4 regions of the Streptomyces sp. NPDC057287 genome follow, and region 4 is predicted to be linked to each of the others. Evidence: riboswitches for the same ligand, from Rfam matches in the RefSeq annotation. Region 4 holds a riboswitch; each other region holds the start of a gene.
What was found. Region 4 has a riboswitch for cyclic di-AMP ahead of ACFUNE_RS26885 (M23 family metallopeptidase). Riboswitches for the same ligand answer to the same signal wherever they lie in the genome.
Positions count from the first base shown of each region.

Region 1: another riboswitch for cyclic di-AMP. It lies ahead of ACFUNE_RS31160 (transglycosylase SLT domain-containing protein); the one in region 4 lies ahead of ACFUNE_RS26885 (M23 family metallopeptidase).
Region 2: another riboswitch for cyclic di-AMP. It lies ahead of ACFUNE_RS18645 (M23 family metallopeptidase); the one in region 4 lies ahead of ACFUNE_RS26885 (M23 family metallopeptidase).
Region 3: another riboswitch for cyclic di-AMP. It lies ahead of ACFUNE_RS30335 (transglycosylase family protein); the one in region 4 lies ahead of ACFUNE_RS26885 (M23 family metallopeptidase).

Region 1 is NZ_JBHUYV010000020.1:128,147-135,242, reverse strand. It holds gene ACFUNE_RS31180 (NAD(P)/FAD-dependent oxidoreductase) at 1-543, shown strand, start outside; gene ACFUNE_RS31175 (cytochrome P450) at 591-1,814, shown strand; gene ACFUNE_RS31170 (ferredoxin) at 1,873-2,064, shown strand; gene ACFUNE_RS31165 (hypothetical protein) at 2,467-2,697, opposite strand; cyclic di-AMP (ydaO/yuaA leader) riboswitch at 3,055-3,240, shown strand; gene ACFUNE_RS31160 (transglycosylase SLT domain-containing protein) at 3,245-4,102, shown strand; gene ACFUNE_RS31155 (hypothetical protein) at 4,314-4,874, shown strand; gene ACFUNE_RS31150 (SIS domain-containing protein) at 4,941-5,834, opposite strand; gene ACFUNE_RS31145 (MBL fold metallo-hydrolase) at 6,256-7,096, shown strand, end outside.
Region 2 is NZ_JBHUYV010000008.1:353,161-360,256, reverse strand. It holds gene ACFUNE_RS18655 (PrsW family intramembrane metalloprotease) at 1-192, shown strand, start outside; gene ACFUNE_RS18650 (aldo/keto reductase) at 248-1,192, opposite strand; gene ACFUNE_RS18645 (M23 family metallopeptidase) at 1,347-2,387, opposite strand; cyclic di-AMP (ydaO/yuaA leader) riboswitch at 2,399-2,551, opposite strand; gene ACFUNE_RS18640 (PP2C family protein-serine/threonine phosphatase) at 2,785-3,969, opposite strand; gene ACFUNE_RS18635 (MerR family transcriptional regulator) at 4,076-4,822, opposite strand; tRNA gene ACFUNE_RS18630 (tRNA-Met) at 4,939-5,012, opposite strand; gene ACFUNE_RS18625 (hypothetical protein) at 5,227-5,526, shown strand; gene ACFUNE_RS18620 (FAD-binding oxidoreductase) at 5,733-7,096, shown strand, end outside.
Region 3 is NZ_JBHUYV010000019.1:105,891-112,986, forward strand. It holds gene ACFUNE_RS30310 (serine/threonine-protein kinase) at 1-674, shown strand, start outside; gene ACFUNE_RS30315 (SurA N-terminal domain-containing protein) at 845-1,501, shown strand; gene ACFUNE_RS30320 (nucleoside triphosphate pyrophosphohydrolase) at 1,523-2,509, shown strand; gene ACFUNE_RS30325 (cytochrome P450) at 2,506-3,801, shown strand; gene ACFUNE_RS30330 (transglycosylase family protein) at 3,907-4,887, shown strand; cyclic di-AMP (ydaO/yuaA leader) riboswitch at 5,209-5,349, shown strand; gene ACFUNE_RS30335 (transglycosylase family protein) at 5,350-6,045, shown strand; gene eno (phosphopyruvate hydratase) at 6,364-7,096, shown strand, end outside.
Region 4 is NZ_JBHUYV010000015.1:108,864-115,959, forward strand. It holds gene ACFUNE_RS26870 (DNA topoisomerase (ATP-hydrolyzing) subunit A) at 1-1,237, opposite strand, end outside; gene ACFUNE_RS26875 (M16 family metallopeptidase) at 1,483-2,835, shown strand; gene ACFUNE_RS26880 (M16 family metallopeptidase) at 2,862-4,244, shown strand; cyclic di-AMP (ydaO/yuaA leader) riboswitch at 4,434-4,603, shown strand; gene ACFUNE_RS26885 (M23 family metallopeptidase) at 4,616-5,398, shown strand; gene ACFUNE_RS26890 (GntR family transcriptional regulator) at 5,623-6,327, shown strand; gene ACFUNE_RS26895 (HPr family phosphocarrier protein) at 6,501-6,782, opposite strand; gene ACFUNE_RS26900 (GNAT family N-acetyltransferase) at 6,946-7,096, shown strand, end outside.

The DNA of each region.
Region 1 (7,096 bases), on a different contig from region 4:
CGGGGCCGGGTGACCGGAGTCCGTCTGGACACCGGGGAGGTGCTGCCCGCAGACGTGGTCGTGGTCGCCATCGGCGCCGATCCCGCCACCGCATGGCTGGAGGGCAGCGGGCTGCGCATCGACGACGGCCTGGTCTGCGACTCGCGTTGCCGGGCGGCACCGGGGATCTACGCCGTCGGGGACGTGGCGGCCTGGCACCACGAGCTGCTCGGCGCCACGATGCGCCTGGAGAACCGTACGAACGCCACCGAGCAGGCCCTCGTCGTCGCGGACAACATCCTGGGCGCCGACCGGCCGTACGTCCCCGTCCCGTATTTCTGGACCGACCAGTTCGATGCCCGGATCCAGGCCCACGGCAGGCCGGGGCCCGACGCCGAGACCGCCGTCGTGGACGGCGACCCCGCGAGCGGACGGTTCGTCCTCCGCTACACGCGCGACGGCCGGGTCACCGGCGTCCTCGGCTGGAACATGCCCAGACAGGCCCGTCTGCGCCGTCCGGAGATCGGCGGCCCCGTCCAGTCCCTCGAACCGTCCGCGCCCTGACAACGGCCGACGGCACGTCAGCCACCGCACGACGAAGTGAGGAAGCGATGACCAGCACCGTACGCCCGGACGAGGCACACGCGCCCGCCGCCCCGGAATTCCCGATGCCCCGGGCGACGGGATGTCCGTTCGACCCGCCTCCCGCCCTGAAGGCCGAGCAGGAACAGGGGTCGCTCAGGAAGGTCCGCCTCTGGGACGGGACCACGCCCTGGCTGGTGACCCGGTACGCCGATCAGCGCACGCTCCTCGCCGACCCGAGGATCAGCGCCGACGTCACCCGGTCCGGCTATCCCAGTCCGGCGCCGCTGAGGGGGTCGAGCTTCAGTTTCATCCTGATGGACGATCCCGAACACGCCCGTCAGCGGCGGATGGTGACGGCACCCTTCACGATCAGGCGGGTGGAAGCGCTGCGGCCCGCCGTCCAGAAGATCGTGGACGGACTGATCGACGAGATGCTGTCCGGCCCCGCGCGGGCCGACCTCGTCCAGGCCTTCGCCCTTCCGGTCCCCTCGCTCGTGATCTGCGAGCTGCTCGGAGTGCCCTACGCCGACCACGACTTCTTCCAGGCGAACAGCAAGACCCTCATCAGCCGTACCGCACCGCCCGAGGAGCGGGGCGCGGCCCACGCCAACCTGATCGGATATCTGGACGAGCTGATGGGCTCCAAGATCGCCGGTCCGGCGGACGATCTCCTGTCGGGCCTCGGTACGCGCGTCGAGGCGGGGGAGCTGTCCCGGCGCGAGGCGGCCGAGATGGGCGTACTCCTGCTGCTCGCCGGTCACGAGACCACCGCGAACATGATCGCTCTCGGCACCCTCGCCCTCCTCGAGCACCCCGCCCAGCTCGCCCTGCTGCGCGACACCGAGGACCCGAAAGCGGTCGCCGGCGCCGTGGAGGAGCTGCTGCGCTACCTCAACATCACTCACGGGGGCCGCCGTCGTGTGGCGCTGGAGGACATCGAGATCGCCGGTGAGGTCATCCGGGCGGGGGAGGGGATCATCGTGCCCAACGACATCGGCAACCGTGACCCGGAGGTCTTCGCCGACCCCGACCGGCTCGACCTCCGGCGCGACGCGCGACGCCATGTCGCGTTCGGTTTCGGCGTGCACCAGTGCCTCGGCCAGCCGCTGGCCCGCATGGAGCTGCAGGTGGTCTACAGCACCCTCTACCGGCGCATCCCCACCCTGCGTCTGGACACCGGCCTCGACCAGCTGTCGTTCAAGCACGACGGAGCCGTCTACGGCGTCCATGAACTGCCCGTGGCCTGGTGACCCCGCACCCCCGTACCTGCCCGACAGCGACAGCGACACCGACGACGAAGGAGTGCTCATGAAAGTGACCCTCGACCAGGACAAGTGCGTGGCGTCCGGGCAGTGCGTGGTCGCGGCCGACGACGTGTTCGACCAGGACGACGACGGCATCGCGGTGCTGCTCGACCCCGCGCCGCCGTCGGAACGGGCCGACGACGTCCAGCAGGCCGCGGCGGTCTGCCCGGCCCTCGCCATCATGGTCCAGGACTGACGGGGAGGGGCCGGAGGCGGCGGTGGTCCACTGCCGCTCCCGGCCTCCGTCGCCCGTCCTCCTCCCGCCGTGGCCCTGTCCGCTACGGGACGGGGAGGAGCGTGCCCGTGGTGGAGCGGGACTCGATGTCGCGGTGCGCCCGCTCCGCGTCCCGCAGCGGGTAGCGCCCTCCGACACCGGAGGCGTGGCCATCCTGATGTCCACCGGCCGGACCGCCCATCTGGAGGCCGCGCCGGACACGTCGCCGGACCTGCTGCGCGCCACGGGCGCGCCGGCGCTCTCCCCCGAGGTCCGACCGTAGGGGTCTGACGCACGGGCGCGTCTCCGGCCGGGCGCGCCGCGGTCTGCCGGCGGCCCCTCCCGGCCCCGCCCCCCTTCCGGGGCGCCGCCCACCCCTTCCGCTCAGTGCGGACTCCAGCTGAGCTTGCCGCCTCCCACCCACCTGACGGACGCCGGGTCGTCGAGGTCGTGGACCGGGACACCGGCCGCGGCGGCGGCGATCAGGACGTCCGTCATGGCGGTCGCGCTCCCGATCACCTCCCCGTCGATCTCCACGATGCGGAAGGGCGGGTCGCCCGGCTGGACGGGCAGGACGGTGATCCGGGGGGTGGGGGCGTAAGGGCTCTCGGTCATAGGCGGATCGGTTCCACGCCGACGCCCCGGGTACGCCTGCAGACATCATCCGTGAGTCAAATGCCCGTTTTAGAACGTTTTTAGAAATTAATCCCGTAATCCATAAAAGGCCATTTCGTGGGACCTGGCCCCCTTCGCTCGGGCGCAAATCGCCCGAATCGGACTCCGTGACCAGGGTCACCTCCGGCGCCCCGGACGCGGGTGTGCGGCAGTCGGTTCCCTTCTGCGCCAAGAGAAATGAATGACGCGGTGTGGGGTGGATTACATGAATTCCCGTGAATCGATCTTGCGGATGAATTGTGATCACTCCGCCAGGCTTGTTCCTTTCCCTATTTCTCGCCTACGGTCACCATCACTCCGGGCGGAACGCCGAATCCTGCCGCCGTCCGGTTACCCGACCACTTCTCGTACGGCAGGAGCGGGGGACCCAAGTAAGCGCCGATCCGGTTTCCGGAGCGGCTCGGGGTGAAGTCGCATTCACATGCGGCCGGGCATCTCCAGCTCGAACCCGACAGCTCACTTCGCAGGCGACGGAGAGGAATTCAGCATGCCCGAAAACGGTAAGCACCGTCGTTCCAGGACCACTTCGCTCACCCGCGGCATCATCGCCGTGAGCACGGGTGGAGCCGCCCTGGCCCTTCCCCTGATCGGTGCGACCGGCGCCTTCGCCGCCCCGGCCCAGCCCGCCGCCGTGGAAAAGGCCGCAACGTCGACTGCTGTGTCCGGCAAGGGAATTGCCGCGCAGAAGTCCAAGTCCACCACCTATTCCGTCGTCCTGGGTGACACCCTGGCCAAGATCGCTCGCGAGCATTCCGTGAGCGGTGGCTGGAAGGCCCTGTACAAGGACAACGAGAAGGTCGTCGGCGGAAACCCCGACCTCATTCACCCCGGCCTGAAGATCACTATCGGCGCCAAGGGCGGGAACAAGTCCGCGGACAAGGCCGAGAAGGCCGAATCCAAGGCTTCCGACCGTGCCGAGAAGAGCGCCGACCGCGCCGACCGTTCGGAGCGCACGAGCACCTCGCTCGCCGCCGAGGGCGCTCCCGCCGCCGAAGCCGCTCCCGCGGCCGAGCCGGCCTCGTACACGAACGACCTCGACGGCTGGATCAAGGAGTCGCTGGCCGTCATGGCCGAGCACGGCATCCCCGGCACCTACGAGGGCATCCACCGCAACATCATCCGCGAGTCCGCGGGTGACCCGCAGGCCATCAACGACTGGGACATCAACGCGATCAACGGCGTCCCGTCGAAGGGCCTGCTGCAGGTCATCGACCCGACCTTCCAGGCCTACCACGTGCCCGGTACGTCGATGGACAGCTACGACCCGGTCGCCAACATCACGGCCGCGTGCAACTACGCCGCGGACAGGTACGGCTCGATCGACAACGTCTTCGGTGCCTACTGAGTCCTCATGGACGCGGGTCCTCCGACGCACGGGCGTGTGACGGAGGGCCAGAACTGACGGGTGGTACGGGTTCGGCGGAACCCGTACCACCCGTCTTTCGTGTCCGGGGGCCCATGTCGCGTCGCCGCAGCGCAGGCCGGCGCCCCCGCGACAGGCCGGTCGGAGTACGGCTGACTGGTCTCGTACAGGTTCGTCGTCCATACTGCCCGCCGTGGAGCAGCGCATAGATTCGAACGACAAGCCCGAGTTCGCCGCGGGGACAGACCCGGCGTACGTCCCCGGCCTGACGGCCCCTGCCCCCGCGCGGACGGAGGCGGAGGCGGCAGCGGAGAAGGCGGAGCCCGAGGGGGCCCCGGCGGCCGATGTCGCGGACGCTCCCGCCGAGGGGGCGGCCGTGGACGGTCCCACGGCCGCCGGCGCCGCGATCCCGGAGCACGGGGCCGAACCGGTCGACCGGGCCGACCCGGACGGCGAGGACGCCGGAGGCGGGGACGGCCCCGTCTTCGAGGTCAGCGACCGGCGCGGGTCCATCAGGGTGGACGCCGAGGGCGTCCGGTTCCGGCTCGACGACCAGGAGGCGGAGTTCGACTGGTCCGAGATCGGCGCGGTCGAAGTCAAGACCGGCCGTTTCGGACGCCGGTTCACCGTGACGGTGCACCTGTCGAGCCGCCGGTGGTTCAACGCCGAGGTCGAGGCCGGATCCCGGGGCGACCTCAAGGGGTGGACGGCGGAACTCGACGAGGTGCTCGACGCCTACTTCGAAGAGGCCTGACCTCCGCGTCCACGGCCGCACACCGGGCTGCTCGCCGGCCCGGTGTCCGGCATGCCGTGACGGGCTTCAGCCTCCGGCCACCGCGCCGAGCACCACGGACCGCGTCAGATGACGCGGCAGGTCGGGGTCGAGCCCACGGGCCTCCGCGCGGGCGATCGCCAGCCGCTGGACCCGGACCAGATCGGCCAGCGGGTCCAGGCCGCTCTCCACCCAACGGGCCCCGGTCGCCAGCACCTGCTCGCGGAGCCCCTCCGGAGCGGTGCCGAACATCCAGGTCGCCGTCCCGGCCGTGGCGATGCTGATGGGGCCGTGGCGGTATTCCATCGCCGGATACGACTCCGTCCAGGAGAGTGACGCCTCCTTCATCTTCAGCGCCGCCTCGTTCGCCAGCCCGACGGTCCAGCCGCGTCCCAGGAAGCTGAACTGGGTGCATTCCAGGAGCCCTTCGGGAAGCGGCTCCGCCAGTGCGGTCTCCGCGTCCCGTACGGCGTCCTCGGTGTGCAGTCCGAGATGGGCGCGGAACAGGGTCAGCGCGGTGGTCGCGAAACGCGTCTGGACCACGGACCGTTCGTCGGCGAAGTCGAGGACGACCACCTCGTCGGCGGCGTCCATCACCGGGGTCTGCGGGTCGGCCGTCACGGCGAGGGTCCGGGTCGTGCCGCGCAGGCGGGTCAGCAGGTCGAGCACCTCGGTCGTGGTTCCCGAACGCGTCAGCGCCACCACCCGGTCGTACGCGCGCCCGAAGGGGAACTCCGAAGCGGCGTAGGCGTCCGACTCGCCCTGCCCGGAGGCCTCTCGGAGCGAGGCGTACGCCTGTGCCATGTAGTACGACGTTCCGCAGCCGACGACGGCGATGCGCTCACCTGCGGCGGGCAGGGCCGCCTTCCGGTCGGCAGCGACCTCCGCCGCGCGGCGCCAGCAATCCGGCTGGCCGGCTGTCTCGGTCTCGACATGGGACATGTCCGCACTCCGCTTCCGCTGCTGCTCGCGCCTGATGGGTGGGGCCGGTTGGACGTGGGGCCGGTTGGGATCGTCACCCGTTTGTTCAATGTTGCATGTTAGCTGGGTCAATCGAGCAAGAACAAGCAAACCGGCTCTGCCGTCATGATCCACGCGTGGTCGGTTTTCAGCCATGCTCGGTGGGTAGTCGGCTCAATCCGGTTCTGTCGCCCGCGTGTGGGTATCCGTCCGGCGGCGCGACAGTGGCAGGCGATATCTGGTGCATCAGGTGAAAAGTTCCCCGTGAGGTCGATCTGCGGCAACCCCGGACGGTCACCGCCGCACGACGGTCCGTCCGGGCGAGGGGCGATTTCGCGTCATAGGCTTGAGGCATTGGCCGAGTTCGAACGCGCTGCCGGATCGGGGTCGGCATAATCGCCCCATGTCGATCACGGGTGGGGACGTCGTTGACCTCGGCAGGGGCCTGTACGCCTGGCTGCCGCCGAAGCGGGGCTGGGGCCTGGCCAACTGCGGCCTGCTCGTGTCGCCGCGCGGCGGGCTGTGGATCGACACCCCGTACGACCCGGTGCTGGCCGGCCAGTTCCTGGCGGAGAGCCGGAAGCGGCTGCCCGACGGGGCCGGGATCGACCGTGTGGTCGTCACCCATGCCAACGGCGACCACTTCTGGGGCGCCGGGGTGCTTCCGGACGCGGAGATCATCGTGACCCGGGAGGCCCGGGAACACATCCACTACGACCCCACCCCGCAGCAGCAGCACGCCCTGGTGGCCGGAAGTGATCCCTCCACACCCCTCGGCGCGTACCTCGGCCGGCACTTCGGAGGCTTCGACTGGTCGGAGACCGAGGCCGTGCGCCCGACGACCTACTTCACCGGAGAGCTCGAACTGACCCTGGGGAAGTACGCGGTGCAGGTCTCGTCCCTTCCGCCCGCGCACACGGGAGGTGACCTGATGGTGTACCTGCCCACGCAGCGGACGGTGTTCAGCGGCGACGTCATCTTCTCCTCCACCCCGGAACAGCCCGGGGACCACCCGGTGCACTGGGCCGGCCCCCTGAGCAATGTGATCGAGGCCTGCGAGCGCGTCCTGGCCACCGGCGCCGAAGTGATCGTCCCCGGCCACGGCCCCGTGCTCGACCCGGCCGGAGTGCGGGAGCACATGAGCTACCTCGCGTACGTACGTGAGCGCGCCCACGCCCTCCACGCGGCGGGGGTGCCCGCCATCGAGGCCGCGCGCCGCGTGATCGCCGAAGGCCGTTATCCGT
Region 2 (7,096 bases), on a different contig from region 4:
CACCTCTGGCACCGCAGGGACATCGCGGGCCCGGCCCTGACGTACGCCGCCCATGCGACGGGCCGGCTGCCGCGGGCGCACCGGCCGCCTCCGTTCCCCCGCCAGGTCCCCCACGGCGACGGACTTCCGCAGCAACTCCCCGCTCCGCACCGGCACTACGGCGGCCACAACCCGTACCTGGAGGACCGCTAGGGGCTCCGGCGCGGATGCCCGGCGGCTCCCGCGCCGGGCTCCCGCCGGGCCGGGGTCAGGCGGACGCTTCGGTCAGCTCCGCCAGCTGCGCCTCGGTCAGCCGCAGACCGGCGACCGCCACCAGCGCGGGCAGCTGCTCCACCGTGCGGGCGGAGGCGATCGGTGCGGCCACGGTCGGCCGGGAGGCCAGCCAGGCCAGGGCGACCGTGGCGATCTCCGCGTCGTGCTCCTGGGCGATCCTGTCGAGCGCCACGAGCACCTTCTGCCCGCGCTCGGTCTCCAGGTGCTTGGCCGCGCCTTCGGCCCGCGCGCTCTCGACGGATGCTCCCGCACGGTACTTGCCGGTCAGGAAGCCCGAGGCGAGCGCGAAGTACGGGACGGCGGCGAGACCGGCCCCGGCCGCCGTGTCCTGGAGCGCGCCCTCGTAGGTGTCGCGCGAGACGAGGTTGTAGTGCGGCTGCAGTGCCACGTAGCGGGCCAGGCCCTCGCGCTCGGAGAAGTCCAGGGACGCCCTGAGCCGCTCGGGGCTGATGTTGGAGGCGGCGATCTCCCGCACCGTGCCGGCCTTCACCAGCTGGTCGAGGGCGGTGATGATCTCCTCGACGGGGACGTTCTCGTCGTCGAAGTGCGTGTAGTAGAGATCGATGTGGTCGGTGCCGAGCCTGCGCAGCGAGGCCTCGGCCGCCGCCTTGATCGTGGTGGGCGACAGCCCCTTGTACGCCGGATGGGCGCCGACCTTGGTGGCGACGACGATGTCGTCGCGGCGGGAGCGTGCCTTCAGCCACTTGCCGATGAGGGTCTCGGACTCGCCGCCCTCGTTGCCCGGGATCCAGGCGGAGTAGGAGTCGGCGGTGTCGATGAAGTTGCCGCCGGCCGCCGCGTACGCGTCGAGGACGGCGAAGGTCCGGTCCTCGTCGGCCGTCCAGCCGAAGACGTTGCCGCCGAGAGCGAGAGGGAAGACCTTGAGGCTCGAAGTGCCGAGCGGGCGCAGAGAAGTCATACCCGGGATCAACCAGCGGACGGAGGTGCCTATTCCGCTTCGCGGGCCGCTTCCCGCACGTGCCCGGGTCCGGAGAGCCCCGCCGGCCGGAGAGACCGGCGGCCCTGACGTCGGGGGGTCGTGCGTCAGGGCCGCCGGGGTTCCGGTGCCTGGATCAGATCGAGAGGCCCTTGCCGCGGAGCCAGCTCATCGGGTCGACGCCCGAGCCGTCCGCGGTGTGGATCTCCAGGTGGAGGTGCGGGCCGGTCACGTTGCCGGTGGCACCGACGCGGCCGATGGTGTCGCCGGTGCTGACCTTCTGTCCGGCGGTGACATCCATCGAGGACTGGTGGCAGTACCAGACCTCCGTGCCGTCATCGAGCTCCAGGACCGTGCGGTAGCCGTACGAGCCGGACCAGCCCGCCGACTTCACCGTGCCGCTGTGCACGGCCTTGACCGGCGTGCCGGTCGGAGCCGCGAAGTCCAGGCCGGTGTGGTGGCCGGAGGACCACATCGAACCGGACTGCCCGAAGGTCGAGGTGATGGTGTACGAGGAGGTCGGGACGGCGTAGCTGGCGGCGAGCTTGGCGAGGCGCTCGGCCTCAGCCTTCTTCTTCGCCGCCTCCTCCGCCGCCTTCTTCTCCGCGGCGACCTCGGCCTCGGCGTCGCTCTGCTGCTTCGCGGCCTGGGCCGCGGCCGCTTCGGCCGCCGCCTGCTCCTGGGCGGCCTTGGCCTCGGCCTCGGCTCCGGCCGACTGCTGCTCGGCCTGCTGGAGGATGCGTGCGCGCAGGGCCTCGCCCGCGTCGGTGGTGCCCTGCTCGGCCTCGGCGGCGGTGATACCGGCCGTGGTGAGCGGGGAGGACGCCGCGACCGTCCCGTGGTCCGAGTCGGAGTCGCCGGCCATGAAGGCACCCACGCCGGGAAGGGACTTGGCGTCGGGGAGATTGTCCGCGATGGAATCGGGAAGAGAGATGGAGACCGGCGGCTTGCTCTGCGCGGTGGCCATGCCGCCCGCACCGACGGCCGCGATGACGCCGACGCCGAGGACGGTGGAGCTACGGGCCAGACCGCGCTGCTTGGCTACGCGATGCCGGCCGCGTACGGGACGGATGGACTCCTCTGTGGGGTTCCATTCCTCCCAAGTCCTGTCCTCATCACCGAAGCTTCCGGTCCTGAAGGATGACGGGGCCTCGGGGGCAGGCTGGTTGGACGCCACGTGGGCGCGCTCCTTTCCTTCCTTCTCGCCTACCGGGTTAGCTGACGGGTTCGGAGCAGGAAGGTCTCCTACGGGCCCCTTCGTCTCTCGCGAGACACAGGTGCCCGATTCACCCCATGTAGGTGGTTCCCCGGTTCCCTTGCGGAATTCGGCGCTGCGCACGGTGCCGTCTCTTGCGACGGCAGGTACAACCGCGCTGCGTTATCGAACGTTAATAGACACCCGGGCCCGATTCCAAGCTGTTCCCACAGATCGTTCACGACTCCGGCCTGGACTTTCAGGGGTCAAACGGGCGCAAACGGGCGACTTGAGCCCACCTGATTCGGCCAGCACTTTCTGACTGTGCGTCAAATGTTATGCGGAGCGGGGTCCTTCGACTACGGACGGTCGCAACCGGTCATTCACTGTCCCGCCCCACAATCTTCACCGTCGTCCGCCGCTCCTGCTGCCCCCGGGAAGGTCGGCCGACGGCGAGGAGCGCCAGGTCGTCGGTCGAGCGGCCGCCGGTGTGCAGCCGTACGTCGTCGGTGAGTGCGGACAGCAGTTCCTCGGGCCCGGGGAAGAGCCGGCCGCGCAGCCGGGCCGCCGGGTCGTAGAAGACGCCGTTCGCGTCCCGCGCCTCGGAGAGGCCGTCGGTGAACGCCAGGAACGTCGCCCCCGCCGGAAGCGCCCACTCGTCCGACCGGTCCGGCCACGCGTCCAGCCCCATACCCAGCGGCAGCGCGGGCGCGGTCGGAGCCAGCACGTCGAGCGCCCCGTCCGCGTGCAGCACGAGCGGCTCCGGATGGCCGCGGTTGACGACCCGCAGGGTGTCCGAACCGGCAGGGATCTCCGCGAGGACGGCGGTGACGAACCCCTCCATGGAATCGAGGCCGCCCCGCCGGGAGCCCTCACGGGCCAGCGCCCGCTCCAGCCGCTGGACCACGCCCTCCAGCGACAGCTCCTGCTCGGCGGCCTCCCGGAAGGCGCCGATCACGACGGCCACGGCCGCCACGGCGTCCAGCCCCTTGCCCCGCACGTCCCCGACCACCAGGCGGACACCGAAGGGCGTGTCCGCGACGGCGAAGAGGTCACCGCCGACGAACTCGTCCGCCTGCGCGGCCTCGTACCGCGCCGCGATGTGCAGCCCGCCGATCCGGGACTCCGGGACCGGGAGCACCGCACGCATCGCGGTCTCGGCGACGAACCGGGCCGAGGCGAGCTGCTCGTTGCCGCGGTGCACGACGCGGTTGATCACGAGGGACAGGGCCACGACGGTCATCAGCGTGAGCAGGTCGGTGACCGGCGCGACCCTGAACAGCACACCGTCCGAGAGCCGGATGGCGAGCACGATCAGGACCGCGGCGAGCCCGATGCGGACGGTGCTGCTCAGCGAGAAGAACGGGGCGGCGACGAGCGCGGCGGCGGCGAAGAGCGGGACGGCGGTGACCTCGGACGGCGTACCGAGGTCGAAGGCCACCCCGGCACAGATCAGCAGGGCGGGCAGCGCACGCACGAACCGTCGCGAACGGAAGCTCCTGGGAGCGCCCCGTCGCCGTCCGTCCCGCTTGCCCACCTGTGCACTCCTGCCCGGTCCACCCACGGCTGCGGACGGTACCGCGCCCCACCCAGGCTGGCCGGAGCCGCGCCGAGCGGCGACTCGTCATCGGCCAAAGGGAGGAGCGCGCCGGAGCCCCGTCCTCCGGAGGTCAGTCGGAGAGCCGGTGCTGCGCGTAGATCGTCAGTGCATCCCGTACGAAGACGGCGGTTCCGTCTCCGTAACGATCGTAGTTCCTCCCGAAGCGGGGATCGGCGGCGTACATCTCCGCGAGGCCGGACACGTAGGCACGCGTGGGCTCCATGGTGACCGACAGCCACTCGCAGTGCCGCCGTGCGATGTCCTGCACCTGCTCGCTGCCCGCCTCCAGGCCCGCGGCCCTGGCCTCCCCGTAGTCCCGGGCGACGGCATCGTGCACTCCCTGGAAACGGGCGCGCTCGTCCTCGTCCAGTCCGCGCCACCACCGGCCGCCCCGCTCGTACGCCTCCCGGCCCCACCGCTCGGTGACCTCCTGCTCGTACTCCGTGTGATCGAAGCCGTCGAGCGCTTCCGACGCCATGAGTTCCTCCCCTTGCCCGGTCCTGTGGAGAGTGGTCCGTACCGAGGCGATCTGCCGGCCGATGCGCTCCCGCTCCCGCTCCAGCAGGCGCAGATGCGTCCGGAGCGCGGCGGAGGTGTCCCGCTGCCCCTCCAGCACGTCCTTGATCGCGGGCAGCGACAGCCCCAGCTCCCGCAGCAGCAGAATGCGCTGGAGCCGGACCAGTGCCTCCTGGTCGTAGTAGCGGTAGCCGTTGGCACCCGTACGGCTCGGCGCCAGGAGACCGATGTCTCCGTAGTGCCGGAGCGTGCGGCTCGTGGTGCCGGCTCGCCTGGCGATTTCCTGGATGGACCACTCCATGCCGGAAACGCTAGATCTTTACGCAGCGTCAAGGTCAAGCCCGTGCGTCCGCGGCCGGGGGACGGCATACGACAGAGGCCCGGATCCTTGGAAGGATCCGGGCCTCTGTCTTTCAGTAGCGGGGACAGGATTTGAACCTGCGACCTCTGGGTTATGAGCCCAGCGAGCTACCGAGCTGCTCCACCCCGCGTCGTTGTGATTGCAACTCTACGCCATCCGGGACGGTGCTCCGACCACTTTTCGCGCCGCCTCCCCACCGGGGGCCCCTCCGGGGTGCCGGCCGCCCCCGACGCAATGCTCCAACAAGCCGTGCAGAAGGCGGAGTTGCCAGGCACAGTGACGTACTCAGGGGTGTTGCCGCACCCCCCGATCCCGTGTCTCGCCTGCCTGGAGGGCCTTCCACCATGTCCACACCGCACAGACCTGCCCCGATCCCGCCGGCCGCACCGTCGGCTCTGCGCGTGTCCCTCCTCAGCGGACTGATCGGCGCCGCGTTCGGCTCGGTGATCAGCGCCGCCGTCAACTACCTGGTCATCGGGGTGCCGGACAGCGCCCCGGTGAACGCGCTCAACCACGGGATATCAGGACTGTTCAGCGGATTCGCCGCCGGCTTCATCGGCCTCATGGTGCATCTGCGCGGCAGACAGGGGCAGCCCGCTCCCCTGGCCCCCGAGGGCGACGCCACGGTCGTGGGCCGGGGCTGACACCACGCCGTGCCCCGGCCCGGAGCGGCCGGGGCACGGCGTCCCGCGATTGCGCGGCGTGCGGAGCGGCGGGACGCTGGAGGGGCAGGTTTTTCGGTGTTCGGTCCCGTCTGCGCGGCATGCTCAGGTGCCGGCGTCGGCCCAGCAGCCTCACCCGATGCGATGGAGCCAGGGGAGGCCGGGCGCACGCGCACTAGGAGACGATCATGGACGGCACCCTCCTCGAGACGATGCGGACCGAGCTGCGAGGCCCGGTCATCGGCCCGGACGACTCCACGTACGGGCAGGCCCGTACGGTCTACAACGCCATGATCGACAAGAAGCCCGCCGCCGTGGTCATGTGCCACGACACGGCCGACGTCATGGCGGCCGTCGACTTCGTCCGCGAGCACGGCCTCGACGTGGCCGTCCGGGGCGGTGGGCACAGCGGGCCCGGCCTGGGCCTCGCCGACGACGCAGTGACGATCGACCTCTCCCCCATGCGCGGCGTACGGGTCGACCCGGCCATCCAGACCGCCCAGGCCGACGGCGGGGCGACGCTGGGCGACTTCGACCACGCCACCCACGCGTTCGGCCTCGCCACCCCGGCGGGAATCATGTCCACGACGGGCATCGGCGGGCTCGCCCTCGGCGGCGGTCACGGCTACCTCACCCGCAAGTACGGCCTCACGGCCGACAACCTGGTCTCCGCCGACGTGGTCCTGGCGGACGGCAGTTTCGTCGCCACGAACCCGAGCGAGCACCCCGACCTGTTCTGGGCGCTGCGCGGCGGCGGCGGGAACTTCGGCATCGTCACGTCCTTCGACTTCGAGCTGCACCCCGTGGACACGGTGGGGGTCGCCATCACCGTGTGGCCGCTGGACCGCTTCAAGGACGTGCTGCGCTGGTACCGCGCGTTCCTGCCGCAGGCACCGGACGATCTGTACGGCTTCTTCGCCTCGCTGACCGTCCCCCCGGGGCCGCCCTTCCCCGAGGAGATCCACGGGCAGAAGATGTGCGGCGTCATCTGGTCCTCGACGGGGGACCCCGACTCCCTGGGCGAGACCCTCGCCGCGGTGAACGAGCCCGGGCCGCCCGCGTTCCACTTCACGGCGCCCATGCCCTACCCGGCCCTGCAGTCCATGTTCGACGCGCTGATGCCGGCCGGCCTCCAGTGGTACTGGCGCGGAGACTTCTTCGACCGGGTCACGGACGACGCCGTGGACGTGCACGCCTCCTTCGCGGAGAAGCTCCCCACCGGACTGTCGACCATGCACCTGTACCCGGTCGACGGGGCCGCGGGGCGTGTCGGACCCGACGACACGGCGTGGGCCTACCGCGACGCGGTCTGGTCAGGCGTCATCGCCGGCATCGACCCCGACCCGGCCAACGCGGCGGCACTGCGGGAGTGGGCCGTCGCCTACTGGGAGGCACTGCACCCGCACTCGATGGGCGGGGGCTACGTGAACTTTCTCGGCACCGGCGAGTCCCAGGACCGTGTACGGGCCACCTACGGCGGCCACTACGACCGGCTCGCGCAGGTCAAGCAGGCCTACGACCCGCACAACCTCTTCCACGCAAACCAGAACAT
Region 3 (7,096 bases), on a different contig from region 4:
GCCCCTTCCTCCGCCCGCACGCGCCCTGGCCCGACCGGGCGGCCGCCCCAGTGCCCGTACCCGCCCCGCCGGTCCCCGCCGCGCCTCAGGAGCCGCCTTCCCGGCCCGACGTGGCGCAGGCCGTCGACGACGTGAAGCGGCTGCTCGGCGAGGGCCGCATCACCCAGGCCGTCGACATCCTCGGCGGGATCCTGCCGGCGGCCGCCGCCGAGCACGGCGAGCACTCTCCGGTCGTGCGGATCCTGCGCAAGCAGTACGCGGCGACGCTGATGGACGACGGCCAGTACCGCCGAGCCCTCCCCGAGCTCCGCCGCCTCGCCGACGACCGTGCCGCGGAAGCGGGTCCGGCCGACCCGCAGACCCTGCAGTACCGCTACGACGCCGCCCAGTGCCTGGAGCAGCTCGGCGAGGCGGCCGCCGCGCTCGCCGAGTACCGAGCCGTTCTCCCCTTCTACGAGAACGGCTACGTCACCTCCTCCGGCCCCGGCCGGGCGTTCGACATCCGCCACCGCATCGGCCACCTCCTGCTCGGGGTGGGCGACCACACGGCGGGACGCGCCCAGTTGCAGGCCCTCCTGTACGACACGGAGCGCACCTACGGGCCCCACCACGCACTCCCCACGGAGCTCCGCCGGCAACTGACCCACCACCAGGACGTACGCGGTTCGAGGTGAGACGCAGGACGGCCGAAAAGGGTGAGCAGGACGGGATTTCGTCCGCGACCCCACACTGACCGGTCCGGAAATCGTTGGTCGAAGCAGTGGCCCGAATCACGTCCACTGCCTAACATCGATCACCGCAAGGCTTTGTGCACTGATGCACAAACTCTCCCCGGGAGGCTCCTTTGCACCGCCGTCGTCGCACCGCGCTCGCCCTTTCCGCCGCAACGCTCGTCGCGGCGCCGCTCCTGACCGCCTGCGGAAGTGAGGCCCACCCCGGCGCCGCGGCCGTGGTCGGCGGCGACAGGATCGACGTGGCCACGGTCCAGCAGCGGGCGTCGGACGTGCGCAGCGCCCAGCAGACGTCGGGGCAGTCCGAGGAGCTGGTCAAGAAGTCCGGGCAGCTGAACCGCGCCAAGCTGCACAGCCTGATCTTCGGGCGGGTCCTCGACCGGGCGGCGAAGGACGCCGGGGTGAGCGTCAGCCGCAAGGAGATCCAGCAGATCCGCGCGGCGGCCGCCCAACAGTCCGGGGGTGACAAGGGGCTGCGGACGGTCATGCTGGAGCAGCGCTGGGTCGCACCCGGCCAGATCGACGAGGACCTGCGCCAGGAGGTCCAGCTGCCGAAGCTCGCTCAGGCGCTCGGCGCGGACCTCCAGTCCCCGGCCGGCCAGCAGACGGTGGGGAAGGCGCTCACCGAGGCGTCGAAGGCACTGCACATCGACGTCAACCCGCGCTACGGCAGTTGGGACGACAAGAAGGTCCAGCTCAGCACGTACAAGGCCCCGTGGATCACCCAGGTCACCACCTTCCAGGGGCAGGACCCCGAGGCGGGCGCCTGACCCCGGAGGTAGGTTCGGGGCGTGAACGCTGAAGACCCCGGCCGTATCGTCCTGCTCACCGCCAGCCACCGGGTGGCCCCCGGTCTGCTGTCCTGGCCCGCCTGGCAGACGCTGCGGGCCGCCGACCGGGTGCTGTGCGCCGGGCAGGACCACCCCCAGCTGCCGTACCTGCGGGAGGCAGGGGTCGCCGTGGAGCACACCGCGCCCTCGGCCGCGGAGCTCGTGGACGACTGCGCCGGCGGCCGGACCGTGGTGGTCCTGGTGGGAGGGGAGGGCGACCAGCGCCTCACCGACGGCCTGGCCCGCCTCGGCGGTTCCGGCCGGGTGCAGATGCCCGACCTGGAGCTGCTGCCCGGTTCGTACGACCTGCCCGGCGCGCGCCTCCTGGATCTGGTGCAGGTCATGGACCGGATCCGCCTCGCATGTCCGTGGACCTCGCAGAAGACGCACGAGGGTCTCGCGAAGTACGCCATCGAGGAGGCGTACGAACTCGTCGAGGCCATCGAGGACGGAGACCGCGAGGAACTGCGCGAGGAGCTCGGCGACGTACTGCTCCAGGTGGTCTTCCACGCGCGCATCGCGCAGGAGGACCAGGAGGAGCCGTTCGGCATCGACGACGTCGCGGCCACGATCGTCGAGAAGCTGATCCACCGTCATCCGCACGTGTTCGGCGACGCGACCGCCGAGACCCCGGAGGACGTCCGCGCGCACTGGCTGCGTACGAAGGCGATCGAGAAGCAGCGGGAGTCCGTCACCGACGGGGTGCCGCTCGGACAGCCCGGCCTGGCACTCGCCGCCAAGCTCGGCAGCAGGGTCCGCACCGCCGGGCTCGACGTGGAACTCCCCGAGGGCGACGGCGTCGGCCACCGGCTGCTCGCCCTCGCCGTGCGGGCCGAGCAGGACGGCACCGACCCGGAGGCCGCCCTGCGGGCCGCCGCCCGCACCTACCGGGACGCCGTCCGGGCGGCCGAGGGGCTCGGCTCCACGCCGGATAGCGTCGAGGAGTGAACGACAGCCCCGATACGGCCTCCGCGCCCGACGCAGCGCCCGAACTCTTCACCTGGGAGTTCGCCACCGACCCGTACCCCGCCTACGCCTGGCTCCGGGAGCACAGCCCCGTGCACCGCACGGCGCTGCCCAGCGGCGTCGAGGCCTGGCTGGTGACCCGGTACGCGGATGCCAGGCAGGCCCTCGCCGACACCCGGCTCTCCAAGAACCCGGCGCACCACTCCGGGTCGGCGACCGCCAAGGGCAGGACGGGCATCCCGGGGGAGCGCAAGGCGGAGCTGATGACGCACCTGCTGAACATCGACCCGCCGGACCACACCCGGCTGCGCCGGCTCGTGTCCAAGGCGTTCACCCCGCGCCGGGTCGCCGAGTTCGCCCCGCGCGTGCAGGAGCTGACGGACCGCCTCATCGACTCGTTCGTGGAGGAGGGGAAGGCGGACCTCATCCACGACTTCGCCTTCCCCCTCCCCATCTACGCGATCTGCGACCTGCTGGGCGTGCCCCGCGAGGACCAGGACGACTTCCGTGACTGGGCGGGCATGATGATCCGGCACGGCGGCGGGCCGCGCGGCGGGGTGGCCAGGTCGGTCAAGAAGATGCGCGGCTATCTCGCCGAGCTCATCCACCGCAAGCGGGAGAACCCCGGCGACGACCTGATCTCCGGGCTGATCCGGGCCAGCGACCACGGCGAGCACCTCAGCGAGAACGAGGCCGCGGCGATGGCGTTCATCCTGCTCTTCGCCGGTTTCGAGACCACAGTCAACCTCATCGGCAACGGCACCTACGCCCTGCTGCGCGACCCGGTCCAGCGCGCACGCCTGGAGCGCTCGCTGGCCGCGGGGGAGACGGACCTGCTCGCCACGGGCCTGGAGGAGCTGCTGCGCTACGACGGGCCGGTGGAGCTCGCGACATGGCGCTACGCCACCGAGCCCGTGACGCTGGGAGGGCAGGACATCGCGACGGGGGACCCCGTCCTCGTGGTGCTGGCGGCCGCCGACCGCGATCCGGAGCGGTTCCAGGATGCGGACACCCTGGACCTCGCGCGCAGTGACAATCAGCACCTCGGATACGGGCACGGCATCCACTACTGCCTGGGGGCGCCGCTGGCCCGTCTGGAGGGGCAGGTGGCGCTGGCGACGCTGCTGCGCCGCCTTCCCGACCTGCGGCTTGCCGCAGATCCTGCCGATTTGCGATGGAGGGGCGGGCTCATCATGCGTGGACTGCGCACGCTTCCTGTGGAGTTCGGAGCCGGGCGCCCAGCCGAAAAAAGTGACAGCCTGTCAACTCTGTGACTTTCACGTGATCTCCGCTGCATCGACTTGTGACACACGTTCGAGTAGGGCTAGGTTCACCCCTCGACTCACCCGTCACATGTCAGTCACACGGAAGGCAATCCCATGGGCTCCGCGAACGGCAGACACCGTCGCCCTCGTCAGGCACCCGCCATCGTCGTCGCCGCAGGCGTCACCGGATCGGCCATCGCCATTCCGCTGCTCGGTGCGGGCGGCGCGCAGGCCGCCGACGCGACGACCTGGGACAGGGTCGCCGAATGCGAGAGCGGCGGCATGTGGAGTGCCGACCTCGGCAACGGCTACTACGGCGGCCTGCAGTTCTCGCAGGACACGTGGTCGGCCTACGGCGGCACGTCGTACGCGTCCCGCGCCGACCTGGCGAGCCGCTCGCAGCAGATAGCGGTCGCGGAGAAGGTCCTGGACGACAAGGGCCCGCAGGCGTGGCCCAGCTGCGCGGTGATCTCCGGCCTCGCCCTGGACGGGACGCTGCCGGGAGTCGACCCGGGCGGCGAGCCGTCCGCCGAGCCCTCGGACACCGCGACCCCGTCCGAGACCCCCTCGTCCGAAGCGACGGACCCGGCGGACGACGCCGACGAGAAGGACGGCTCGGGCGCGAAGGGCGAGGCGAAGGGGAACGCCTCCGACGACACCGCGGACAGGACCGGCGGGACCGGCGAGGCCGGCACGTCGCCGTCCGCCACGCCGTCCCCCGAGGCCTCCGGGTCGTCCGGCACCTCGAAGGACGACGGGGCGAAGAACGGGAAGCACCGCGGCACCCCGGCCCCCGAGGCCGGCACGGAGACGGGCGCCGGTGACGGGCGCGAGTCCGGCCGCCACGCCTCGCGGGGCGACGCCGGCGCGCGGCAGGGCGGCGAGGGGACGTACACCGTCCGCGAGGGCGACAACCTCTGGGCGATCGCCGACGCGCAGGAGCTTCGCGGCGGCTGGACCGCGCTCTACGAGGCCAACAAGGACGAGCTGGGCTCCGACCCGGACCTGATCCTTCCGGGCCAGGACCTGGACCTCGGCCTCGGCCTCGGGACGGACGCGCAGGACACCCAGGCGGAGGACGCCGCCGTCAACTGATCAAAAGCGGGAAAACACCCCGAAAACAGGGGCAGTTAAGAGGCCTATGTCCACTTATGCGTAAGTGAGACATGGGTCTCTTTGCGTCAACTGCCGTGCCCCGTCCGTCCGGTCCGTCCATATTGGCTCCGACCTGCGAAAACGGCCCCCAAGGCCGGACCGTTACGCGCTGATTAGCCGTTATGTCCATCTTTGAATGTGGGGGTTGCGTGTGTTTACGGTCGGAGCCGCTCGCACCGCGGGCACCTTCGACCGTCACGCCGAATCCTGCCGTCGGTCGGGGGGAACGACGCGTAAAGCGCCGTAGGCAGGAGCGGGGGACCCAGGTAAGTGCCGGAACCCGGCCGTCGGACGACGGGCGGGGGAACGGCTAGGGGTGAAGTGGTCCGCGGGAGCGGGTCACCGGGCAACTCACAGGCCCGAACCCGACAGCTCACCTCGTAGGCGTCGGTGAGGAGAACCATGCTGCTTTCCAGCAAGGGCAAGCACCGTCGCCCGTCCAAGGCCGTCCGTATCGCGACCCTGGCCGGTGTCACCGGTGCTGCCGTCGCCGTGCCGCTCATGGGCGCGACCGGTGCCTCCGCCGCCTCCGTCGACACCTGGGACGCCGTCGCCCAGTGCGAGTCCGGTGGCAACTGGTCCATCAACACCGGTAACGGCTACTACGGCGGCCTGCAGTTCTCGGCCTCCAGCTGGGCAGCCGCGGGCGGCACGCAGTACGCCGCCCGTGCCGACCTGGCCACCAAGGGCCAGCAGATAGCCGCCGCCGAGAAGCTCCTGGACCTCCAGGGTCCGGGCGCCTGGTCCTGTGCCGGTGCCGGCGGGCTGACGAACGACGGTGTGGACCCGGGTGTCGACACCGGCTCCGGCCAGAGCGCCGACAAGGCCGAGACGAAGGCCCAGCCGGAGCGCAAGGCCGAGCAGCCCACCACGCGCAGCGAGAAGCGCACGGCCCCCGAGAAGACCGTCACCACCCCGACCGGCAAGAAGGTCGAGAAGGGTGACGGCGAGTACAAGGTGAAGGCCGGCGACACCCTCAGCAAGATCGCCGACGCGAAGAAGGTCAAGGGCGGCTGGGCGAAGCTGTTCAAGCTGAACGACGACATCGTCGACGACGCCGACATGATCTTCCCGGGTCAGCAGCTCCACCTGAAGTAGTCGGAAGCGGTCCGGGGTCCCCCTCCTGCCCCGGCGGCCCGGCCCGGCGCGCAGACCCCCCGCGCGCCGGGCCGCGGTCGTGTCCGGCACCTGCCGAACGGGTGCCGGTGCGGGCCCGCCGTCGGGGTGAGCGTTCAACTGTTGTGGTTACCCACCAGTAGAATTCTGGACCTTTGCCCGGAATGCAGGCCCTTGGGTCCTTTTTCGTCCCAGGGGACGGGCGGACGGCCGACGGAGCGGGCCGGGCCGGTTAGGCTCGTGGCGCAAGGCCACAGTGACCCTGCACAACCAGTGTCAGATCCCAGAAGGAGATGCCTCGTGCCGTCCATCGACGTCGTCGTAGCCAGGGAAATCCTCGACTCCCGGGGCAACCCCACGGTCGAGGTCGAGGTTGGCCTCGACGACGGCAGCACGGGACGTGCTGCTGTTCCGTCCGGCGCCTCCACCGGTGCGTTCGAGGCCATTGAGCTTCGCGACGGTGACCCCAACCGCTACCAGGGCAAGGGCGTCGAGAAGGCCGTCCTCGCCGTGATCGAGCAGATCGGCCCGGAGCTCGTCGGTTACGACGCCACCGAGCAGCGCCTCATCGACCAGGCGATGTTCGACCTGGACGCGACCGAGAACAAGGGCTCCCTCGGCGCCAACGCCATCCTCGGTGTCTCGCTGGCCGTGGCGCACGCCGCGTCCGAGGCCTCCGACCTCCCGCTGTTCCGCTACCTCGGCGGCCCGAACGCGCACCTGCTGCCCGTTCCGATGATGAACATCCTGAACGGCGGCTCGCACGCCGACTCCAACGTGGACATCCAGGAGTTCATGATCGCGCCGATCGGCGCCGAGTCCTTCTCCGAAGCCCTTCGCTGGGGCGCGGAGATCTACCACACCCTGAAGAAGGTCCTGAAGACCAAGGGCCTGTCCACCGGTCTCGGTGACGAGGGCGGCTTCGCCCCCAACCTCGAGTCCAACCGTGCCGCCCTCGACCTCATCCTCGAGGCCATCAAGGAGGCCGGTTACGTCCCCGGCCGTGACATCGGGCTCGCGCTCGACGTCGCCG
Region 4 (7,096 bases):
TGTCGCTGTCCCGGATGAGGCGGATGACCTCGTCGATGTCGAGCAGCGCCACCAGGAGGCCCTCGACCAGGTGCAGCCGGTTGCGCCGCTTGGTCCTGCGGAACTCGCTGCGGCGGCGCACCACGTCGAAGCGGTGGTCGAGGTAGACCTCCAGGAGCTCCTTGAGCCCCAGGGTGAGAGGCTGCCCGTCGACCAGCGCCACGTTGTTGATGCCGAAGGACTCCTCCATCGGCGTCAGCTTGTAGAGCTGCTCCAGCACGGCCTCGGGGACGAAGCCGTTCTTGACCTCGATCACCAGACGCAGACCGTGGGCCCGGTCCGTGAGGTCCTTGACGTCGGCGATGCCCTGGAGCTTCTTCGAGCCGACGAGGTCCTTGATCTTGGCGATCACCTTCTCCGGGCCGACGGTGAAGGGGAGTTCGGTGACGACGAGACCCTTGCGACGGGCCGTGACGTTCTCTATGGCGACCGTGGCGCGGATCTTGAACGTGCCACGCCCGGCGGCGTAGGCGTCCTTGATGCCGCCGAGGCCGACGATCCGGCCGCCGGTCGGCAGGTCGGGCCCCGGGACGAAGCGCATCAGCGTCTCGAGGTCCGCGCCCGGGTGCCGGATGAGGTGGCGGGCGGCGGCGATGACCTCGCCGAGGTTGTGCGGGGGCATGTTGGTCGCCATGCCGACCGCGATCCCGGAGGCACCGTTGACCAGGAGGTTCGGGTACGCCGCCGGAAGGACGACCGGCTCCTGCTCCTGGCCGTCGTAGTTGGACTGGAAGTCGACGGTGTCCTCGTCGATCGACTCCGTCATCAGGGTCGTGGCGTCGGCCATCCGGCACTCGGTGTACCGCATGGCGGCGGGCGGGTCGTCGTTGCCCAGCGAGCCGAAGTTGCCGTGCCCGTCGACGAGGGGCAGGCGCATCGAGAACGGCTGTGCCATGCGCACCAGTGCGTCATAGATCGACGCGTCGCCGTGCGGGTGCAGTTTGCCCATCACCTCGCCGACGACGCGCGCGCACTTCACGTAGCCGCGGTCGGGGCGCAGCCCCATCTCGTTCATCTGGGACACGATGCGGCGGTGGACGGGCTTCATGCCGTCGCGGGCATCGGGCAGCGCCCTGGAGTAGATCACCGAGTACGCGTACTCGAGGAAGGAGCCCTGCATTTCGTCGACGACGTCGATGTCGAGGATCTTCTCCTCGAAGTCGTCCGGCGGCGGGGTTTTCGTGCTGCGGCGGGCCATCGCGGCTGCGACTCCTTCACAGATTCTGTCGGGCAACCTCAGGTTCTGACGCCGACCATTGTGGACCGCCGTACCGACAACGCCGACCTCGACCCGTCCGAAGCGGCCCCGGGGCCCCCGCTGAGCCCCCGTTTACGGCAGCATCTACGACAACATTCACCCAACGGGAACTTCGCCAGGTACCCGTGCGCTTGCTTAGAGTGGCAGGTCCGGCAGGAAATCCTGTACCGATCGAAGGGACGTACATGCCCATGGGTCACACGGCCACAGCCCAGGCCGGTTCCGGCGGCTTGACGGCGACCGAGCACCGCTTGGCCAACGGCCTGCGCGTGGTGCTCTCCGAGGACCATCTGACCCCCGTCGCCGCGGTCTGCCTCTGGTACGACGTCGGCTCCCGCCACGAGGTCAAGGGCCGCACAGGCCTGGCTCACCTCTTCGAGCACCTGATGTTCCAGGGTTCGGGCCAGGTCAAGGGGAACGGGCACTTCGAGCTGGTGCAGGGGGCCGGTGGTTCCCTGAACGGCACGACCAGCTTCGAGCGCACCAACTACTTCGAGACGATGCCCACGCACCAGCTGGAGCTGGCCCTGTGGCTCGAGGCCGACCGGATGGGCTCGCTGCTCGCCGCGCTCGACGAGGAGTCGATGGAGAACCAGCGGGACGTCGTGAAGAACGAGCGCCGCCAGCGCTACGACAACGTCCCGTACGGCACGGCCTTCGAGAAGCTCACCGCCCTCGCCTACCCGGAGGGCCACCCGTACCACCACACTCCGATCGGTTCGATGGCCGACCTGGACGCGGCGACCCTGGACGACGCGCAGGCGTTCTTCCGGACGTACTACGCGCCGAACAACGCCGTGCTCTCCGTCGTCGGGGACATCGACCCGGAGCAGACGCTCGCCTGGATCGAGAAGTACTTCGGTTCCATCCCCTCGCACGACGGCAAGCAGCCCCCGCGCGACGGCACGCTGCCGGACGTCATCGGCGAGCAGCTGCGCGAGGTCGTCGAGGAGGAGGTCCCCGCGCGTGCGCTGATGGCCGCCTACCGGCTGCCGCACGACGGCACGCGGGCGTGCGACGCCGCGGACCTCGCCCTGACCGTGCTCGGCGGCGGCGAGTCGTCCCGCCTGCACAACCGGCTGGTCCGCCGCGACCGTACGGCGGTGGCCGCCGGCTTCGGGCTGCTGAGGCTGGCCGGCGCGCCCTCCCTGGGCTGGCTGGACGTCAAGACGTCCGGTGGTGTCGAGGTGCCGCAGATCGAGGCGGCGGTCGACGAGGAGCTGGCCCGCTTCGCCGAGGAGGGTCCCACTCCGGAGGAAATGGAACGCGCTCAGGCGCAGTTGGAGCGCGAGTGGCTGGACCGGCTCGGCACGGTCGCCGGCCGCGCCGACGAACTGTGCCGGTACGCCGTCCTGTTCGGTGACCCGCAGCTCGCGCTGACCGCGGTGGGCCGCGTGCTCGACGTGACGGCGGACGAGGTCAGGGAGGCCGCCCGGGCCGCCCTGCGACCCGACAACCGTGCGGTCCTGGTCTACGAGCCGGTCGAACCGGCCGACGAGACGGACGGCACCGACGCGCACGAGGGGGCAGACAAGTGACCGACGCCGCCGTGACTGGAGTAGCGATGCAGTACCACCCGCAGCCGACCGCCGGCGAGGCCAGGCCCTGGGCCTTCCCCGCGCCCGAGCGTGGCGCCCTGCCCAACGGGCTGACCGTGCTGCGCTGCCACCGCCCCGGCCAGCAGGTCGTCGCCGTGGAGATCTTCCTCGACGCGCCGCTCGACGCCGAGCCCGAGGGGCTGGACGGCGTGGCGACGATCATGTCGCGCGCCCTGTCCGAGGGCACGGACAAGCGCTCCGCCGAGGAGTTCGCCGCGGAGCTGGAGCGCTGCGGCGCCACGCTGGACGCCCACGCGGACCACCCCGGGGTCCGCGTCTCCCTGGAGGTCCCGGTCTCCCGGCTGTCCAAGGCCCTCGGCCTGGTCGCCGAGGCCCTGCGGGCCCCGGCCTTTACGGAGAGCGAGGTCGAGCGCCTGGTCGTCAACCGCCTCGACGAGATCCCGCACGAGCAGGCCAACCCCGCCCGCCGGGCCGCCAAGCAGCTGTCCAGGGAGCTCTTCCCCGCCACGGCCCGGATGTCGCGTCCGCGCCAGGGCACCGAGGAGACGGTCCGGCGGATCGACGCCGCGGCCGTGCGCGCCTTCTACGACGCCCACGTCCGGCCGTCCACGGCGACGGCGGTCGTCGTCGGCGACCTCACCGAGGTGGATCTGGACGCGCTGCTCGCCGAGACCGTCGGCGACTGGTCGGGCAATGCGGGCCAGGCCCGCCCGGTGCCCCCGATCACCGCGGACGACACCGGCCGTGTGGTCATCGTGGACCGTCCCGGAGCCGTGCAGACACAGCTGCTGATCGGCCGCATCGGCGCGGACCGGCACGACAGCGTGTGGCCCGCCCAGGTCCTCGGCACCTACTGCCTGGGAGGCACGCTCACCTCGCGGCTGGACCGCGTGCTGCGCGAGGAGAAGGGCTACACCTACGGCGTCCGGGCCTTCGGACAGGTGCTGCGCTCGACTGCGCCCGGTTCCTCGTCCGGGGCGACCGGTGCCGCCATGCTCGCCATCAGCGGCTCCGTCGACACGGAATCCACGGGGCCCGCGCTCGACGACCTCTGGAAGGTCCTGCGCACCCTGGCGGCAGAAGGGCTCACCGACGCGGAGCGTGAGACCGCCGTGCAGAACCTCGTGGGCGTCGCCCCGCTGAAGTACGAGACGGCGGCCTCGGTGGCGGGCACTCTCGCCGACCAGGTGGAGCAGCACCTGCCGGACGACTACCAGGCCGAGCTGTACGCGCGCCTGGCCGGGACCGGCACGGTCGAGGCGACCGCCGCAGTGGTCAACGCGTTCCCGGTGGACCGGCTGGTCACCGTCCTGGTCGGGGACGCCTCGCAGATCGCGGAGCCCGTCCGGGCGCTCGGCATCGGAGAGGTGTCGGTCGTCTCCGGCTGACATGACGGGACATCAGGGGCCCCGGCGGGCAATCCCGCCGGGGTTCTGTCATTTGTCCGTATAGTCGCAAAAGTTTCTGTTCATCCTGTGGGATGTACGACAAAAGCCCCGTTCCGTTTGGTGAGGGGAAGCGGCTCGCTCTAGCGTCGGCCCGGCTGTCCGTCAGACGAATGCCGCATCCGTGGCGCCGGGCAGCCATCGCCGAGTCCCCGTCAGGCGCGAGCCTGGGGAGCCGGGGACCCACGCAGTCCCTGGGGTGAATCGGATCCCTGTACCTCGCACGAGTCTCCAGGGGCCCGTAGGAGACCTTCCTGCTCCGAACCCGTCAGCTAACCCGGTAGGCGAGAAGGAAGGAAAGGACCAGCCCCTCCATGGCGTTCATCCGTGCCACCGGGAAGCACCGTGCCCCGAGCCGCCTGACGCGCAAGAGCGCCGAGGTCGCCGGCATCGCGGCCCTGGCCACCGCCGGTGTCATCGGCGCCACCGCGTCCCCCGCCCTCGCCGCGGAATCCGAGACCCCCGCCTCCTCCTCCACCGGTCTGACGCAGACCGTCGCCCTCGACACCACGCTTGCCGCCCAGATCGACGCCCAGGCGAAGGCCCAGGCGCACCAGGCCGAGGTCGAGGCCAAGGCGAAGGCCGCCGCGAAGGCCAAGGCCGAGGCGAAGCGCAAGGCCGAAGCCCGCGCCAAGGAGGTCCGCGAGGAGAAGGCGCGTGCCGCCCGCGCCGCCGAGCGCGCCCGGCTGAACGCCTTCCACCTCCCGGTCGCCGGCTCGCACGTGACCACGGGCTACCAGTCCGGCGGCGCGCTCTGGTCCTCCGGTACCCACTCCGGAGTGGACTTCCAGGCGGCGTCCGGCACCTCCGTCGTCGCGGTCGGCGCCGGCACCGTCGTCGAAGCGGGCTGGGGCGGCGCGTACGGCAACAACATCGTGCTCAAGATGAAGGACGGCACGTACACCCAGTACGGCCACCTGTCCTCGATCGGTGTCTCCGTCGGCCAGAGCATCGGATCGGGCGAGCAGATCGGCATCTCCGGTTCGACCGGCAACTCCACCGGGCCGCACCTGCACTTCGAGGCCCGGACCACCCCCGAGTACGGATCGGACATGGACCCCGTCGCCTACCTCCGTGCCCACGGCGTCCAGGTCTGACCCCACCCCCGCACGGCACCGCTCCGACGAAGGCCCCGGCATGTGCCGGGGCCTTCGCCGTGCGTCCGGGGAGGTGTGTGCCGAAGCCCCCGAAGAACTGCTCCCTGGCCAAAAGATATCCATGGATTCCACCCTGCCATCGGAAATTCCCGCAGGTTGCAATAGAGTCGCAGAACAGGCGTCGATCAGCCGCGTTTCGCGGGGATTAAGGCGGAGGTTCGGACATGCGCATTCCCGCGCATTCGGTATGCACGGCAATCCGTGACGACATCGTCTCCGGTGTCTTCGAGCGCGGCAGCCGCCTCACCGAGGAGGTGCTCGCGCGTCGCTACGGCGTCTCCCGCGTCCCCGTACGCGAGGCGCTGCGCACCCTGGAGTCCGAGGGGTTCGTCGTCACCCGCCGGCACGCCGGCGCCTGCGTCGCCGAGCCCACGGAGCAGGAGGCCGCCGACCTCCTGGAGATCCGGATGCTCCTGGAGCCCCTGGGAGCCGCACGGGCGGCCCAGCGTCGTACCGACGCGCACCTCAAGGTGCTCCGAGGCCTGGTCAGGCTGGGGCAGGAGCGGGTCCGCCGGGGGGAGGGGGAGGATCTGCGCTCCCTGGGCGGCTGGTTCCACGAGACGCTGGCGCAGGCATCAGGCAGTCCGGCGCTCATCGCGTTGCTCACCCAGCTCCGGCACAAGATCACCTGGATGTACGCCGTCGAACAGCCGGCTCGCCCCGCGGACTCCTGGGCGGAGCACGGCGCTCTCGTCGACGCCGTGGCGCGCCGCGACGGGGAACGCGCCAGGATGCTCGCCGCCCAGCACGCGGAGCGGGCCACTGCGGCACATCGGCTGCGTCGCCCGGACCGCACCGGGCACACGGCGGCCGCGGCCCGCGTGAGGACTTCGCAACACCCCGTAAACATCGCGGGCGTCCGTCATTAACAATTGCGCCGTATACAAAGAGTGGTAATTACCGGAGGGCTTTCTTTTTGCTGCCCTGATCCCGAATTCCGGTGCTTGCCCGCTCTTGCTCCTGAAACAGAAGAGCCGCGGCTCCCGGGTAGGGGTGCCGCGGCTTTCCCGCAGAAAAGGATCCGGATCGGGAACGGCCCGGATCAGACGGTCTCCGGGAGCTCCTCGAGCCCCTCGGCGACCAGCTTCGCCAGACGGTCCAGGGCGGCCTCGGCGTTGTCCGCCTCGGACGCGAGCACGATCTCCTCGCCGCCCTGGGCGCCCAGTCCGAGCACCGCGAGCATGGAGGCGGCGTTCACGGGGTTGCCGTCCGCCTTGGCGATCGTCACGGGGACGCCGGAGGCCGTGGCGGCACGGACGAAGATGGAAGCGGGGCGGGCGTGCAGGCCCTCGGCCCAACCGACGTTGACGCGGCGCTCAGCCATGGTTCTGCCCTTCACGTATCAATAGGTTGTCTAGACCAGTCTCTCATGTGGTGCGCACTGCTGTGCCCGGCGTCGCGCCGGGCACTCACCGCCCGCCGGTCGCCTCAGCCTGCCCCTGCCGCGAACCCGCCGCGACCGGTGTGCAGGGCCGTAGGCTTTGCCCATGGAGCCCACTCCGGAGCAGAGTCCGCACCACGCGTACCCCGACCACTGGGAGGCGGACGTGGTGCTCCGCGACGGTGGCACCGCGCGCGTCAGGCCCATCACCACGGACGATGCCGAGCGGCTGGTCAGCTTCTACGAGCAGGTGTCCG